3 regions of the Pseudomonas sp. c313 genome follow, and region 1 is predicted to be linked to each of the others. Evidence: predicted binding sites of a transcription regulator. Region 1 holds the regulator's gene; each other region holds the start of a gene.
The links. The regulator sigma-54, encoded in region 1, starts transcription at its own class of promoters, with help from an activator protein. The targets are predictions, from matches to a motif close to ANTGGCATNNANNTTGCTNT.
Positions count from the first base shown of each region.

Region 2: the regulator sigma-54 is predicted to act here: its motif matches at 3,197-3,216, upstream of flgB (flagellar basal body rod protein FlgB).
Region 3: the regulator sigma-54 is predicted to act here: its motif matches at 2,534-2,553, upstream of ACZRKZ_RS13395 (circularly permuted type 2 ATP-grasp protein).

Region 1 covers NZ_JBUZRD010000003.1:194,204-199,483, forward strand. Annotated here, with positions in the region: gene rapZ (RNase adapter RapZ) at 1-541, opposite strand, end outside; gene ptsN (PTS IIA-like nitrogen regulatory protein PtsN) at 544-1,008, opposite strand; gene hpf (ribosome hibernation-promoting factor, HPF/YfiA family) at 1,021-1,329, opposite strand; gene ACZRKZ_RS10380 (RNA polymerase factor sigma-54) at 1,405-2,898, opposite strand; gene lptB (LPS export ABC transporter ATP-binding protein) at 3,083-3,808, opposite strand; gene lptA (lipopolysaccharide transport periplasmic protein LptA) at 3,808-4,341, opposite strand; gene lptC (LPS export ABC transporter periplasmic protein LptC) at 4,328-4,900, opposite strand; gene ACZRKZ_RS10400 (KdsC family phosphatase) at 4,909-5,280, opposite strand, start outside.
Region 2 covers NZ_JBUZRD010000001.1:573,274-578,553, reverse strand. Annotated here, with positions in the region: gene flgE (flagellar hook protein FlgE) at 203-1,519, opposite strand; gene flgD (flagellar hook assembly protein FlgD) at 1,551-2,282, opposite strand; gene flgC (flagellar basal body rod protein FlgC) at 2,299-2,742, opposite strand; gene flgB (flagellar basal body rod protein FlgB) at 2,746-3,153, opposite strand; gene cheR (protein-glutamate O-methyltransferase CheR) at 3,392-4,219, opposite strand; gene ACZRKZ_RS02795 (chemotaxis protein CheV) at 4,263-5,195, opposite strand; gene flgA (flagellar basal body P-ring formation chaperone FlgA) at 5,278-5,280, shown strand, end outside.
Region 3 covers NZ_JBUZRD010000003.1:823,960-829,239, reverse strand. Annotated here, with positions in the region: gene ACZRKZ_RS13405 (transglutaminase family protein) at 1-139, opposite strand, end outside; gene ACZRKZ_RS13400 (alpha-E domain-containing protein) at 136-1,086, opposite strand; gene ACZRKZ_RS13395 (circularly permuted type 2 ATP-grasp protein) at 1,091-2,500, opposite strand; gene ACZRKZ_RS13390 (ribonuclease E inhibitor RraB) at 2,960-3,301, opposite strand; gene ACZRKZ_RS13385 (hypothetical protein) at 3,515-3,775, opposite strand; gene ACZRKZ_RS13380 (START domain-containing protein) at 3,854-4,459, opposite strand; gene ACZRKZ_RS13375 (YkgJ family cysteine cluster protein) at 4,503-4,757, opposite strand; gene ACZRKZ_RS13370 (translation initiation factor 2) at 4,919-5,280, opposite strand, start outside.

The DNA.
Region 1 (5,280 bases):
CCACCGGCATGCCCCGCTTGAAGCCAAAAGACTCCACCAGGAACGCCGTGCCAGGTTCTGGCTGGTTCAACAGGCGCAACTTGATGGTATCGCGCAGTTGATACAGGTTCAGGCTGGTGGTGTTGATCTTCAGGTCGGCCAGGTCAATGATTGGCCCCAGTAGCTTGGTTTCGTCTTCGATGGCTTCTGCCAGCGAGCGGTTGGCGCTGCTCAGAGGGTGACGACGACGAGTTTCTGAAAAACGCTTGAGCAGGGTTTCTTCGTCTGCATCCAGGTACAGCACGTCGCAATGAATGTGTTTGCCGCGCACCTCCTCAAGCAATTCCGGGAAGCGCGTTAGGTGGCTGGGCAGGTTGCGGGCGTCGATGGATACAGCGACCAGCGGCTGTGCCAGTTCGGTGTGGATCAACGCGCGCTCAGCCAGTTCGGGCAGCAAGCCGGCCGGCAGGTTGTCGATGCAATAGAAGCCATTGTCCTCAAGCACATTGAGGGCAGTACTTTTACCTGAGCCGGAGCGGCCGCTGACGATGATCAAACGCATGATTACTGCCCGTTCTGCTCTTCCAGGACGACCTGATACAGCGCTTCATTACTGGAGGCGCTACGCAGTTTTTCGCGTACTTCTTTGCGGTCGAGCATGCTGGCGATCTGCCGGAGCAGTTCCAGGTGCGCATCGGTGGCCGCTTCCGGGACCAGCAGAACGAACAGCAGGTCTACCGGGGCACCGTCGATGGCGTCGAAATCGATAGGAGCGTCCAGGTGCAGCAAGGCGCTGACTGGAGACTCGCAACCTTTAAGGCGGCAATGGGGGATGGCGATGCCGTTGCCAAAACCGGTCGAGCCAAGTTTTTCACGGGCAATTAGAGCCTCAAAGACATCTTGCGTCTTCAGATTAGGCACTTCGCGGCCGATCAGATTGGCAATTTGTTCGAGGGCGCGCTTTTTACTGCCGCCCGGCACGTTCATGAGGGAACGGCCGGGGGTCAGGATATTTTCGAGTCGGATCATGGGTTGGGAGTGTTAACGACCGGTTGCGCCCTGAAGGAGGCTCTGGGTCTTTTCCTTATGCTTTTTGAGTTGGCGATCCAGCTTGTCAGTCAGCAGGTCAATGGCGGCATACATGTCTGAATGCTCGGCATTGGCGACGACTTCCCCGCCGGGGATATGCAGGGTGGCTTCGATTTTCTGCAGCAGCTTCTCGACGGTCATCGTGACTTGCACGTTGGTTATCTTGTCGAAATGCCGTTCCAATCGGTCGAGTTTTTCGCCGATGTAGGTGCGCAGGGGGTCGGTCACTTCCAGTTGGTGTCCACTGATGTTGACTTGCATACAGCTTCTCCTTCGTTGCCAGTGCATAAAGCGGCAGGCAGAAATGCCTGCCACTGGAACGCTGTGGCTAGCCCGTCACATCAAACGCTTACGCTCGCTGGAAGGCGCGATCCCAAGGGACTCGCGGTACTTGGCGACGGTTCGACGGGCTACCTGAATGCCTTGTGCCTCCAGTAAACCAGCGATCTTGCTGTCACTCAACGGCTTTTTCTGATTTTCCGCGGCAACCAGTTTTTTGATGATCGCGCGGATCGCCGTGGACGAGCATTCGCCACCTTCGGAAGTGCTTACATGACTGGAGAAAAAGTATTTCAGCTCATAAATACCCCGTGGGGTATGCATGAATTTCTGTGTAGTCACCCGGGAAATCGTCGATTCATGCATGCCTACTGCCTCGGCAATGTCATGCAGGACCAGCGGTTTCATTGCCTCATCGCCATATTCCAGGAAGCCGCGTTGGTGCTCGACGATCTGAGTGGCGACTTTCATCAGGGTTTCATTACGGCTTTGCAGGCTCTTGATGAACCAGCGGGCCTCCTGTAACTGGTTGCGCATGAAAGTGTTATCGGCGCTGGTGTCGGCCCGACGGACAAAACCTGCGTATTGCGGGTTGACCCGCAGGCGTGGCACCGATTCCTGGTTCAGCTCCACCAGCCAGCGCTCGTTGTCCTTGCGCACGATCACATCGGGAACGACGTATTCGGCTTCGCCGGACTCGATTTGCGAGCCGGGGCGAGGGTTGAGGCTTTGCACCAGCTCGATGATCTGGCGCAGGTCATCTTCCTTGAGCTTCATGCGCCGCATCAGTTGGCTGTAGTCGCGGCTGCCCAGCAGGTCTATGTAGTCGGTGACCAGGCGTTGTGCCTCGGTCAGCCACGGCGTCTTGGTGGGCAACTGGCGCAGTTGCAGCAGCAGGCATTCGCTGAGGGTGCGGGCGCCGATACCGGCCGGTTCGAATTGCTGGATGCGGTGCAGGACGGCTTCGATTTCGTCCAGTTCGATATCCAGTTCCGGGTCGAAGGCCTCAAGGATTTCCTCAAGTGTCTCGTCCAGGTAGCCCTGATTGTTGATGCAGTCGATCAGGGTCACGGCGATCAGTCGATCGGTGTCGGACATCGGCGCCAGGTTCAGTTGCCACAGCAAGTGGCTCTGCAGGCTCTCGCCGACGGAGGTGCGGGTGGTGAAGTCCCACTCGTCATCGTCATTGCTGGGCAGGCTGCTGGTGCTGGTCTGATAGACGTCTTCCCAGGCGGTGTCCACCGGCAGCTCATTGGGAATGCGCTCGTTCCACTCGCCTTCCTCAAGGTTATCCACCGTAGGGGCGGTTTCCTGGTAGGAAGGTTCCTGGACATCGGTGTTGGGTTTTTGCTCGGTGTTGTCGGCCAGCGGGTCGGCATTATCGAAGTCGTCGCCTTCTTCCTGGCGTTCGAGCATCGGATTGGACTCCAGGGCCTCCTGGATTTCCTGTTGCAGGTCCAGGGTCGACAATTGGAGCAGGCGGATGGCCTGTTGCAGCTGCGGTGTCATCGTCAGCTGCTGGCCCATTCTCAGAACTAGCGATGGTTTCATGGCAGGGGCTTAACACCTTATTCGCCGGCGCAATGCGCCATCCACGACAGGGCGCGTGAGCGCCAAACATAAGCAAATTATATGCCTGATATCGGGGGCTTTGCCTAGAGCGCGGTAACAATAAAAATATTGAGGTTTTTATTGACGCTCGCGCTCCTTGGCGAATGGCCAGGTATCACAGTACTTACAAGCGGAATTCGTGGCCCAGGTAAACTTCCTTGACCAGTTCGTTGGCCAGGATAGTTGCCGAGTCACCTTCGGCAATCAGTTGCCCGTCGTTGACAATATAGGCGGTTTCGCAGATATCGAGGGTTTCGCGCACGTTGTGGTCGGTGATCAATACACCGATCCCTTTGGCCTTGAGGTGGTGGATGATCTGCTTGATGTCGCCGACCGAGATCGGGTCGACACCGGCGAAGGGTTCGTCCAGCAGGATGAACTTCGGCGCAGTGGCCAGGGCGCGGGCGATTTCCACACGACGACGTTCGCCACCGGACAGGCTCATGCCGAGGTTGTCGCGAATGTGGTTGATGTGGAATTCCTGCAGCAGGCTTTCCAGCTCTTTCTTGCGTGCGGCGCGGTCGAGTTCCTTGCGGGTTTCGAGAATCGCCATGATGTTGTCGGCTACCGACAGTTTGCGGAAGATCGACGCCTCCTGGGGGAGATAGCCAATACCAGCCTGGGCACGGCCGTGCATAGGTTGGTGGCTGACGTCCAGGTCGTCGATCAGTACGCGACCCTGATCCGCCTGGACCAGTCCGACAATCATGTAGAAGCAGGTGGTCTTGCCGGCACCGTTGGGGCCAAGCAGGCCGACGATCTGGCCGCTGTCGATCGATAGGCTGACATCGCGCACGACCTGACGGCCTTTATAGGCCTTGGCCAGATGCTGGGCTTTCAGGGTTGCCATTACTCGGCCTTCTTCTTCGGCTGGATAACCATGTCGATGCGTGGACGTGGCGTAGTGACCTTGCTGCCATTGGCGCGACCAGCTTGAGCGATCTGGGTCTTGGTGTCGTAGATGATTTTCTCGCCTTCGGTAGAGTTGCCGTCGCTGCTCAGAACCTTGGCGCGGTCGATCAATACGATGCGATTTTGTTGGGCGTGATATTGGATCGTCACGCCGTAGCCCTTGATGGGGGCCGGATCTGTAGCTTTCTGTTGTTGCTCGAAATAGGCCAGGTTGCCCACCGAAGTCACTACGTCTATCTCACCAGCAGGGTTGCGGGTCAGCGTCACGGTGTTTCCGGTGATTTTCATCGAGCCTTGAGTGATGATCACATCACCCTTGTAGGTTGCTACACCTTGCTTGTCATCCAACTGAGCGTCGTCAGCCTGAATGTGGATTGGCTGTTCGCTATCGTTCGGCAGAGCCCAGGCGCTCACGCTTCCCAGTGCTGCGCCCAGACCGAGCAAAATAGGGAGGGTTTTAACGAGCCTCATACTGTCCTCTTACGTTCGATAGCAGGTGTATCCTGCTTTCTTTCAAATACGCTTTCATTCCCTTGCCAGTCGATACACCGCCAGCGCCGTCGATTCTAACGTCTTGCTCGGTCTGCGCATATTGCTTCTGAGGGAATACGGTCATGCGACTGCTGGTAATAATGGTCTCGCGGTCCTTGGCGTCGGTGCGAGCTACGCGCACCGAGTCGATCAGTTCGACTTCGGTACCGTCAGGATTGACTTCGCCGCGCTTGCTGGTGACGTGCCAGGGGAATTCGGTGCCGCGATACAGGTTCAGGTCCGGGTTGGTCAACAATGTGACCTCGGTGGCCTTCAGGTGTTCGACCTTGTCCGAGGTCATCTCGTACTGCACCTTGCCATCGGGCAGGAACTGCACGCTGTGGGCGTTGATGGCGTAATAGTCGATAGCGCCCTCGTCGACCTGTGCTACAGGCTGGTCGAGGAAGCGCTCCGGGCTGATATTCCAGTAACCGACCGCCAGGAACAGCGCGGTGATGGCCCCGAATACCAGGAGATTTCGAATCTTTTTGCTCAGCATAGATAGCTCTATAGGTAGGCGGCGTGGGCCGCTTCAAGGCTGCCCTGGGCGCGCAGGATCAACTCGCAGAACTCGCGTGCGGCGCCTTCGCCACCGCGGGCCTGAGTGACGCCATGGGCATGTTCGCGAACAAATGCTGCGGCATTGGCCACCGCCATGCCCAGGCCAACCCGACGAATTACCGGCAGGTCAGGCAAGTCGTCGCCCAGGTAGGCAACCTGCTCATAGCTTAGGTTGAGTTGGCCAAGAAGTTCGTCCAAGACCACCAGTTTATCCTCACGGCCTTGATAGAGGTGAGGAATACCCAGGTTTTGTGCGCGGCGTTCCACAACGGGCGTCTTGCGACCGCTAATAATGGCTGTTTGCACGCCTGCTGCCAT
Region 2 (5,280 bases), on a different contig from region 1:
GGGTTTATCGGGGGCTTTTTCATATGGGCTTCGCGGAGCAAATGACGTCCGCCAGGCCTGACTCAACACGCTTCCCCTCCAGTCAGTGCAGAGCAGCCTCGGCCACTCAAAACGAAAGGCAAGAAGCACCCCGTTTGACGAATAGCGCGCAAAAAAAGCCCCTCATTGAGGGGCTTTCGGTGCAGGCGCTAAATCGACAACATCAGGTCATCTGAATAATGGTCTGCATGATGGTGCTTTCGGTGGAGATGGTCTTGGAGTTCGCCTGGAAGTTGCTCTGAGCCTTGATAAGCTCCACCAACTCGCTGGTCAGGTTGACGTTGGAGTTCTCCAGGGAGTTGGCGATGATCGAACCCAAAGTGCCGGACTCTGGCGAGTCATAACCTGGCTGGCCGGACGCGAAGGTCTCCTTCCAGGTAGTGCCGCCGTTCGGCTGCAGACCCTGTTCATTGTTGAAGCTGGCCAAGGAGATCTGGCCGATCGCCTTGCTCTGCTCGTTACTGAACGTGGCAAACATGACGCCGCTGCTGTCGATTTTCAACCCAGTGATTTCGCCAGTAGCGTAACCATCAGTGACCGGCGGGTTGCGATAACTGGCAGAGTTGTACTGGGTGATACTGGCCATATTGATGGCAATACCGGTCGGGTTGGCCGCTGCGCCGTTATCTACCCACACGCCACCTTTCATGACGCCCGGTTTCCAGTCGGCAATCGTCAGGGTGGTATTGGAAACAATACTTGGCGGCGTAACGATGCCCTTGAGGGTACCGGCCGTGTCGAAGGTCACGGTCGACGCCACAGGCGCGACGGCACCGGCGCCACTGATAGGCGTACCGTTGGGGTTACGGCCGTCGATCAGGGTGTAGGACTTCCAGGTATTGGAGTCGGTCTTCACCATGTACTGCACCATAGGGTGCGAGTTGCCCTGGGTGTCGTACAACATGGTGGTGTACTGGGTGGTAAAGCTGCCCGATTTGGTCGGATCGAACGGGTTGAGCGCCTGGTCGATCACTGGCTCCGAGGACTTCAGGTTGCTGGTGGAGTCCACCTTGGTGGACGCCTTGGGTGACAGGTTCGACTGATCTATGCGCAGGTCTATCAGGCCACCCTTGATGATCTTGCCGTTTTCGTCTGCCGCGTAACCTTGCAGGCGCGAGGTGCCGGTGGAGTTGGTGACGTAGCCATCCTTGTCCGGTTTGAAAGTACCAGAGCGGGTGTATTCCAGGGAACCGTCGCTGCCCTTCTGCACGAAGAAGCCGCCGCCCTTGATCGCCATGTCCAGCAAACCACCGGTGCCGGTGATTTCGCCTTGGCTGAATTGCTGGGAAACCGCTGCCAGGCTCACACCGCTACCAATAGCGTTGTGGCCGCTGCCCAGTTTGGAGGCGGCGTAGACGTCGGCGAATTCAGCACGGGACGACTTGAAGCCGGTGGTCGCGACGTTGGCGATGTTGTTGCCAGTCACGTCCAGCTGTTTGTTGGCCGCATAGAGGCCGCTAAGGCCGATATTAAAAGACATGTTTCTCTCCTCTTGCCGTATTTAGGCGGCTCTATGTACCGATAGTCTGAATTTGCGACAGCTTGATGCTGCCCATGCCGCCAGAAAGATTGAGCAGCATTTCGCCGCCCGTCTGGCTCAAAGTCACGCTAGTGACCGTGGCTGGTAGTGAGGTCTTCAACGCTATCGCATCACCGGCATCGTTCTTGGTGGTGGCAGCGAAGGTGTAGTTGCCGGAGTCGACTTTCTCGCCGGCTTCGTTTTTGCCGTCCCAGATAAAGTCCGACTTGCCGGCTGCCTGAGCGCCCAAGTCGATGGTCTTGACCAGCTTGCCGTCCTTGTCAGAGACCTTGATGGTGACGTTGCCCACCGACGAGGTGACTGCCACGGAACCAGTGAAGCTCTTGCTGGTGTCGACCATGGCCTTGTCGGTCTCGATGATCACCGAACGACCCACCAGCGACGACGCTTGCAGCGCTTGCGACGACTTGTAGTTGCTGGAGATTGCATTCACCGAGTCGTTCAGGGTGTTGATGCCTTCCAGGCTGCTGAACTGCGCCAGTTGCGCGACAAACGCGCCGTTATCCTGGGGCGACAGCGGGTTCTGGTTTTTCAGCTGGGTGACCAGCAACTGCAGGAACGCATCCTTGCCCAGGGCCTGGCTGCCAGAAGCCTCTTTGGTAGCACCCGCCAGGCTATCCTGGTTGGCCGCGGCATCCTTGACCTTGTTGTTGAACAAGTCCTGGATCGTCGAGTTACTCGACACATCGTTGGTAACGGACATTCTTTGGCGCCCCTTATCACTGACCCAGGGTCAGGACCTTCTGCATCATGGTTTTGGCGGTGTTCATCATTTCCGCGTTGGTCTGGAACGAGCGACTGGCGGAAATCATGTCAGCCATTTCCTCGACCACATTAACGTTGGGGTAGAACACATAACCCTTGGCGTCGGCGGCAGGATGGTTCGGCTCGTAGCGCGCGTCGAGATTGCTCTGGTCTTCGACCACACCCAGCACCTGAACGCCCTGGCCCGCAGCATCCTGGTCCTGGAACAGCGAATCGCTGCCGCCACTCTGGCCGCCCTGGAACATGGTGGCGAACACCGGGTGACGGGCGCGGTAGGTCTGGTCAATGCTCGACGACACGGTCTCGGCGTTGGCGATGTTACTGGCGACGGTGTTCAGACGGGTGGTCTGGGCGCTCATGCCACTACCGGCAATATTGAAAACACTGGATAGAGACATGACTTACTCTCCGCGCAGGGCTGACATCAGCCCTTTGAATTTGCTGTTGAGCAGGGTGAAGCTGGCCTGAAAGTTCACCGAGTTCTCGGCGTAGCTCGATTGCTCCAACTGCGCGTCGACGGTGTTCTGGTCGATCGATGGCTGCATCGGCGTGCGGTACATCAGCGACTCGTCGCCATTGCCCATGCCTTGCGCTTCGATATGACGGTTATTGGTCATGTTCAAGGCGAAGGAGCCGTTCTTGGTCTTGTCCTGCTGTGCGGCGAGCACGGCGGAAAAGTCCAAGTCCCGAGCCTTGTAGTTCGGGGTGTCGGCGTTGGCGATGTTGTTAGCCAGGACTTCGGCACGCTGGGCGCGAAAGCCCAGGGCTTGTTCGTGGATACCGAGCGCTTTATCGAAGCTGATGCTCATGGCGGAAACCTTTAGGGGCTGACCTGCTTTTCGTAATCTGGATATAGCAAGTGGCATGCCAAGTCATCGAAGCCCTTTAAATCAAGGGCTTGCCGGGAGATTGCCGGTGGCAATGCCAGAAAAGCGGCAAGGGGTCTCCGCCAACCGCCAGTAAAGCGGCAATGAGCGTTGCCGCTTTGCGCCCATAAAAAACGGGAGGCCTTTGCAGGACCTCCCGTTTTTATGCGACGCATATCTATCACTTGGCCTGGTAAATAATCCCAGGACTGCACTGCACCATCTGGTAATGATCCGGCAACCCGTTCAACGCTTCAGAAGCGCCGAGAAACAGATACCCACCGCGTTTGAGCGTGCTGTGGATGCGTAACAGGATGTCCTTCTTCACTTCGGCCGAGAAGTAGATCAGTACGTTGCGGCAAAACACGATATCGAACTTACCCAGGCTAGCGTAGCTGTCCAGCAGGTTGAACGAACGAAACTCCACCCGGCTCTTGATTGGCGCCTTGACTGCCCAACGACCAGCGCCCTTGGGGTCGAAGAAACGCTGCAAGCGTTCCGGAGACAGGCCGCGCCCCAGGGCCAGGCTGTCGTACTCACCCGTCTTGCAGTTGGTGAGCATGGTGCCGGACAAGTCGGTGGCAACAATCTGCACCCCGGCCTTCAACTGGCCCAAATTGGTCCGCTCGAACTCGTCGATAGACATCGACAGCGAGTACGGTTCCTGCCCCGAAGAGCAGGCCGCCGACCAGATGCGCAGGCGCTGGCCGGGGCTGGCCTTGATCGATTCTGGCAGGACCTTGTTCTTGAGCACTTCAAAGGGATAGGTGTCACGAAACCACAGGGTTTCGTTGGTGGTCATGGCATCGACCACCATTTCCTTGAGCCCGCTGCGTGGCTGGCTCTGTATCCGCTGAACGAGTTCGCCGAGGGACTTGATCCCTTGCTGCTCCATCAGTTTATTGAGACGGCTTGATACCAGGTACTGCTTGTTTTCACCGAGCAATATGCCACAGGCTTTTTCCAGGAAGACCCGGAACTGTTCAAAATCCAAATTACCCGTAGACAATGGTACCGCCTCTTAAATCGTGTGACCGCCAGGGAAAAAGCCCCTAGCCGTGATCTGCTGCCTTGATCCGGTCGACTACCCGGGATGCCAGGTCATCAGGACGGAATTTGGCCAGGAAGTCATCGGCACCGACCTTCTTGACCATCGCCTGATTGAATACACCGGACAATGAAGTATGCAGGATGATATGTAATTTTTGCATGCGTGGATCGTTGCGTATCTCGGCCGTGAGGGTGTAACCGTCCATTTCCGGCATCTCGATGTCGGAAATCATCATCAAGAATTCTTCTTCCGGTTTCTTGCCTTCATCCACCAGTTTGCGCAGGTAATCCAGGGCCTGGCGGCCATCGTTGAGGGCCACCACTTCGACGCCAACGGTCTGCAGGCAACGGGAGACCTGCTTGCGCGCTACCGAGGAGTCATCCACCGTTAGCACCCGCAGGGAAATCGCCTTGTGCGCCGTCTCAGCGTCTACTACGCCCACCGAAATAGCTTCCGAAGTCGGCGCCACTTCCGCGAGGATTTTCTCCACGTCGATGATTTCCACCAACTGGTTGTCGACCCGCGTCACTGCCGTCAGGTAGTGATCGCGACCGGTGCCCTTGGGCGGCGGATGGATCTCTTCCCAGTTCATGTTGACGATGCGCTCCACCGAGCGCACCAGGAAACCCTGGGTCTTGGTGTTGTACTCGGTGATGATCACGAACGGACTCTCGCGATCCTGCAAGCCGGACGAGCCCGTAGCCATCGCCAAGTCAAGAATCGGAATGGTCGAGCCGCGAATGTTGGCCACGCCACACACCACAGGGCTGGACTTGGGCAATACGGTCAGCTTGGGACATTGCAGTACCTCCCGCACCTTGAAGACGTTGATGCCGTAAAGCTGTTTGCCATCCAAACGAAACAGCAGCAACTCAAGGCGATTCTGCCCTACCAGCTGCGTGCGCTGGTTCACTGAATCCATTACTCCCGCCATGCCCAGACTCCTACACTACAAAACCTACGGGTACGACGCGTACCCAACACTAAACGGCACGAGCTTTGCTTTTTTATTGGCCATG
Region 3 (5,280 bases), 630 kb from region 1:
CCGGGCGCGGCAGGTCCAGTTGCCAGCTGAGTACATGCTGGCGCTCGCTGTCGTGGGGCGTCAGGCGCAGGTACTGGATGCTGGCGCGTACCTGGTCTTCGTAGTGGTAGGTAGTTTCGTGGCTGATGGAGAGTCTCATGCCGCCTCCAGGTAGGAACTGTGAATAGCGTTACCCAACTGGCGCACCAGCGGGATGAAGTCGGTCAGCCAGGCGTGCAGGCCTTCCTCCAGGATTTCGTCGATCGCAGTAAAGCGCAGGCGTGCGTCCATCTCGGCGGCCAAGCGCTGGGCCGGACGACCGTTGATACCCGGCAGGCTGGCGAGGACCTGATCGATCTCCTCGCTGCAAGCCCGTAGCGAACGCGGAACGTCGGCCCGCAACAGCAGCAACTCAGCCACCTGCCGGGCACCCGGCGCATCGCGGTAAATCTCGGTGTAGGCCTCGAACGACGACAAGGCCCGCAGCAGCGCGCTCCACTGGTAGTAGGCGTGGGCGGTGCCATCGATGACGACTTCGGCCTGATCGCCGGCCATTTCATAACGGGCGTCCAGCAAGCGCAGGGTGTTGTCAGCCCGTTCGATAAAGGTGCCCAGGCGAATAAAACGAAAAGCGTCGTTACGCATGATGGTGCCGTAGGTGGCACCGCGAAACAGGTGGGAACGCTCCTTGACCCACTCGCAGAAACGGCTCATGCCATAGCGGCTCAAGCCCTGCTGGGCAATACCGCGAATCTCCAGCCAGGTGGCGTTAATGTTTTCCCACATGTCAGCGGTGATTCGCCCACGCACGGCATGGGCGCTGGCCCGGGCGGCACCGAGACAGCTGTAGATACTCGCCGGGTTCGCGGCATCCAGGGCAAAAAAGTGCAGCAGGCGCTCGGCATGCAGTTCGCCGTGACGCTCGCGATAATCGTCCAGGGTGCCGGTGATCAACAGCGGCATCGCCAGTTCGTGCAAGCCATCGCCGCGCCCATCCTGGGGCATCAGCGACAGCGAATAACTGACATCAAGCATCCGCGCGAGGTTTTCCGCGCGCTCCAGATAGCGTGACATCCAATACAAATCCGAGGCAGTTCGACTCAACATGGCATCAATCCTCAACCACCCAGGTGTCTTTGGTGCCGCCGCCCTGGGACGAGTTGACTACCAGCGAGCCTTCACGCAGCGCCACACGGGTTAGGCCGCCAGGTACCACGCGGGTTTCCTTGCCAGACAGCACGAACGGACGCAGGTCGATATGCCGGGGCGCAATGCCGTTTTCGACAAAGGTCGGGCAGGTGGACAGGCACAAGGTCGGCTGGGCGATATAAGCGTGGGGTTTAGCCTTGATCCGCGCGCGGAAGGCTTCGATCTCTGCAGCGCTGGAGGTCGGGCCTACCAGCATGCCGTAGCCGCCGGAGCCTTGGGTTTCCTTGACTACCAGCTCAGGCAGGTTGGCCAGCACGTAGGACAATTCATCAGGTTTACGGCACTGGAAGGTCGGAACATTCTTCAGGATCGGCTCTTCATCCAAATAGAAACGGATCATGTCGGTAACAAAGGGGTACACCGACTTGTCATCCGCCACCCCAGTACCAATGGCGTTGGCCAGCACCACATTGCCCGAGCGGTAGGCCGCCAGCAGGCCCGGTACGCCGAGCATGGAGTCAGGGTTGAAAGCCAGGGGGTCGAGAAAGGCGTCGTCGAGACGGCGATAGATCACGTCCACGGCTTTCGGCCCGTCGGTGGTGCGCATGAAAACACGGTCATCACGCACAAACAGATCGGCGCCTTCCACCAACTCGACGCCCATTTCCCGTGCCAGGAATGCATGTTCGAAGAACGCACTATTGAAGCGTCCCGGTGTGAGCACCACAACACTGGGGTTATCCAGCGGGCTGGAGCTTTTAAGGGTGTCGAGCAACAGGTTTGGATAATGATCTATCGGGGCAATACGCTGGGCGGCGAACAGTTCAGGGAACAGGCGCATCATCATCTTGCGGTCTTCGAGCATGTAGCTGACGCCGCTGGGGGTGCGCAGGTTGTCTTCGAGAACGTAGTAGGTGCCGTCGCCATCCCGTACCAGGTCGACCCCGGAGATGTGGGAATAGATATCGCGGTGCAGGTCCAGGCCTTGCATCGCCAACTGATATTGCTCGTTGGCCAGCACTTGTTCGGCGGGAATAATCCCGGCCTTGATGATCCGTTGTTCGTGGTACAGGTCGGCGAGAAACATGTTCAGCGCCTTGACCCGCTGGATGCAGCCGCGCTCGACAATCCGCCATTCACTGGCAGGAATGCTGCGGGGAATGGTATCGAAGGGAATCAGGCGCTCGGTGCCCTGCTCGTCACCGTACAGGGTGAAGGTGATTCCGGCGCGGTGAAACAGCAGATCGGCTTCGCGCCGGCGCTGGGCCAGCAGCTCCGTCGGGGTTTCGGCCAACCAGCGGGCGAATTCGCGGTAATGGGGGCGAACCAGCCCTGCCCCGTCGTACATCTCATCATAATAAGTGCGGATCATGCCGAACTCCTTGTCACCCGGACGCAAGGGACCATAGCAAGACCCGTACCAGCGGCATAAACACTTAAATATCAATCAGTTGGGTATGGATATTAGTCACGCCGCACCGTTCCGGTGCAGCAAATGATCCAGCGTCGCCCGCCGTGCCTCATTGCGAAGCGAGCTTTGCCTATCACCAGCATAGCCAGAGTTGATTTCACTGCCTGATAAACACTGGGGATAATCGCCCCCACACGCTGAACAGGACACGTCCTACAGCTTCACCCATTGCCTCGCCGGTAACTTGGTACCTCATGTACCGACCGGTTCCCCTTCATGTCCGGTCTTCCCTTTTGGCCACCCTGCCCGGGTGGCCTTTTTTTGTGCAGGATATTTCCGAGAATGGCTCGAGGGTTTTCCGGGAGCCGAAACAAAATCGGCCGACCCAAAGGTCAGCCGATACGCTGTGTTGTTCATAAGCTACATGGGCAACCCACGGACCTCCTGTTTCACGCCCCATCCTTCGATGATCCCGCCCAAGGGCTCGACCACCGCCTCAAAGTCTTGCTCAAAGTCTCCTATGCCGTCGTAGGTCGCGAACATTACTTTGCTCAGTTCCAGGTACCCGGCACCGTCATCCCGCACGCTGACCTGGGCATTGAGGGATTCCCCACGAAATCGACCCGCAGCCCTGCGCGCATGTTCCTCATCCGGGAAAATGGCGTAGAACTCGATGGGGTGGAAACGTGAAAAATCAAAGCCGCCCTCTTTCATGCGGCGCAACACGTTGGTGCTGATGTCTTCTTGATAAGCTGTGCTCATGAAACGTCCTCCTCAAACCGATGGATAGACTTTCCGTGCTTCCCACAACCCGCACTCGAACGGCGCGGGTGATACGGCAATGGTTTCACCGCTGGGAGATAAGCATGTAGCTGACAAGACCAGACCTTAGCGATTCATTCGCTGATCTCCCTTGCAGAGTAGCGCGAAGCTATCACCTCCACCAGAGGGTCGTGTGTGATGTACAGGGAATGTTCAGGCAGCAGGGGTAATGCTGAGGATTTGAATACTGTTCTGGGTTTTCAGGCTTTTGACCGTTGGCTCGTTGGTGCGGCCTTCCAGGTCATTGAGATCCAGTTCAGCAGCCACCGGCAGCAATTTGGCACGGATCATCCGTGCAGCCTCTTCGGTACTGGGTTTCTGTTCGCAGTCGAACAGTTCCACGGATTGATCGCCATGATCATCAACGAAGGTAATTTGCCACTTTTGCATCAGTGCCTCCTCGATAAAACCCATGGATGGGTTTACAGACATCTGGACCTTGAGGGTTTGGCAATCGTTCCACTCAAGCAGGAGGCACCTGATCGGCCGCGCTTACTTTTCGGCGCTGTCTTTGAGGGCTTTCAAGGTGTTGAACGGCGCGTCCACCACGAACTTGTTGGCCAGCCACGACGGCACGCTGCCGCCTGGCTCGGTGTGGACCTGGTAGGTTACTTCGGTCTGGTCGGCGCCTTTAGGCACCAGCTTCCAGAAGCCTTCGACCTGGGCCACACGCACATAACCCTTCTCTTCCGGGAGGTAGGTAGGCACTTCCAGCAGCTTGCGGGTCACGCTACCGTCTGCCTCCTGGGTGGTGGTGATCTGCAAGATCGAGTCACGGTCAGTTACCGGGAACGGTGCCTTGAACTGCGTGTAGGTCCAGCTCTTGTCGCCTTCCTGCTTGAGCAGTTTTTGCGACTTGCATTCGTGGATCCACTTACAGGCCCCTACCGCGTCTTCCTGCAAGGCCTGCACCTTGGCCAATGGCGCCTTGATCACGGTCACACCACGATAAGCCTTGTACTTGGACCCGGCCACCTCACTCAAGGACACCTTGATACCGTCTTCATCCTTGGCAGTCTGCCAATCTTCGGCCTGGGCAGTGGCAGCAAACAAAACAGTAAAACCGCACAACACAGCCAGTCGTTTCAGCGAACCCATTGTTGTATTCCTTATTGTTTAAGTTGCGACATTGAAATGCCCACTAAGCCGCCGTCATCTGCTCCCACCAGCCAATCAGTCTGATTGCATCTTCCTGGCTGCTGCCACAGACCTCCAGATCCGCCTGAAACGCACTGCACACCGCAGGCCGCTCTGGCTGGCCGAACAATTGGCACAACTGTTCGACAGACAGATGCAGGCAGCGTTCGCCCGCAGGTTTGCCGTGGGGCATCCCCGGTAACGGTGAGCTGATGGAGGGGGCAATGCAGCAAGCGCCACAGCCTTCACGGCATTTCATGACAAGCGGTCCTCGACGGCAAAGTGTTGATGGCCGGGCTAGAGTACGCCCTTAAACAGCCGTTTTAAAATGGTCCAACAGGGGTTTTTCGCACAAAACAAAAGTGACTGACCAGTCTGCGACAGAAGATCAGCGATTCGCGTCACCTTGGCGGGAATAGTTTATTGCTTGAACTCGAAGTCCAGCGCCGCACCTTCCACGTCCCGGCGCTCTTCGTTACGCAGCTGTAGCATCATTTCATTGCTCAGCAGGCGGCCGTTGATCTGGAACGCGCTGTTGTCGACAGGTTTCTCACCAAACATCGGCGGGAGCAGCGGCACGCTTTTCGGCTGTGGCAAGGTGCCAAGGGGCTGCAGGCGCCTGACCATGTCCTGCGGCAAGCGCAAGTCCAGATGGGCTGGCGGCAGTTTAGTCTGGGCCACTTCGTGGGCCGACTTGGATTTGCTGGCGACCGGTGCACGTTTCTTCACGGCAGCAGCTTTTTTGGGCTGGACTGTTTTTTTCGCGGGCACAGGCTTTGGTT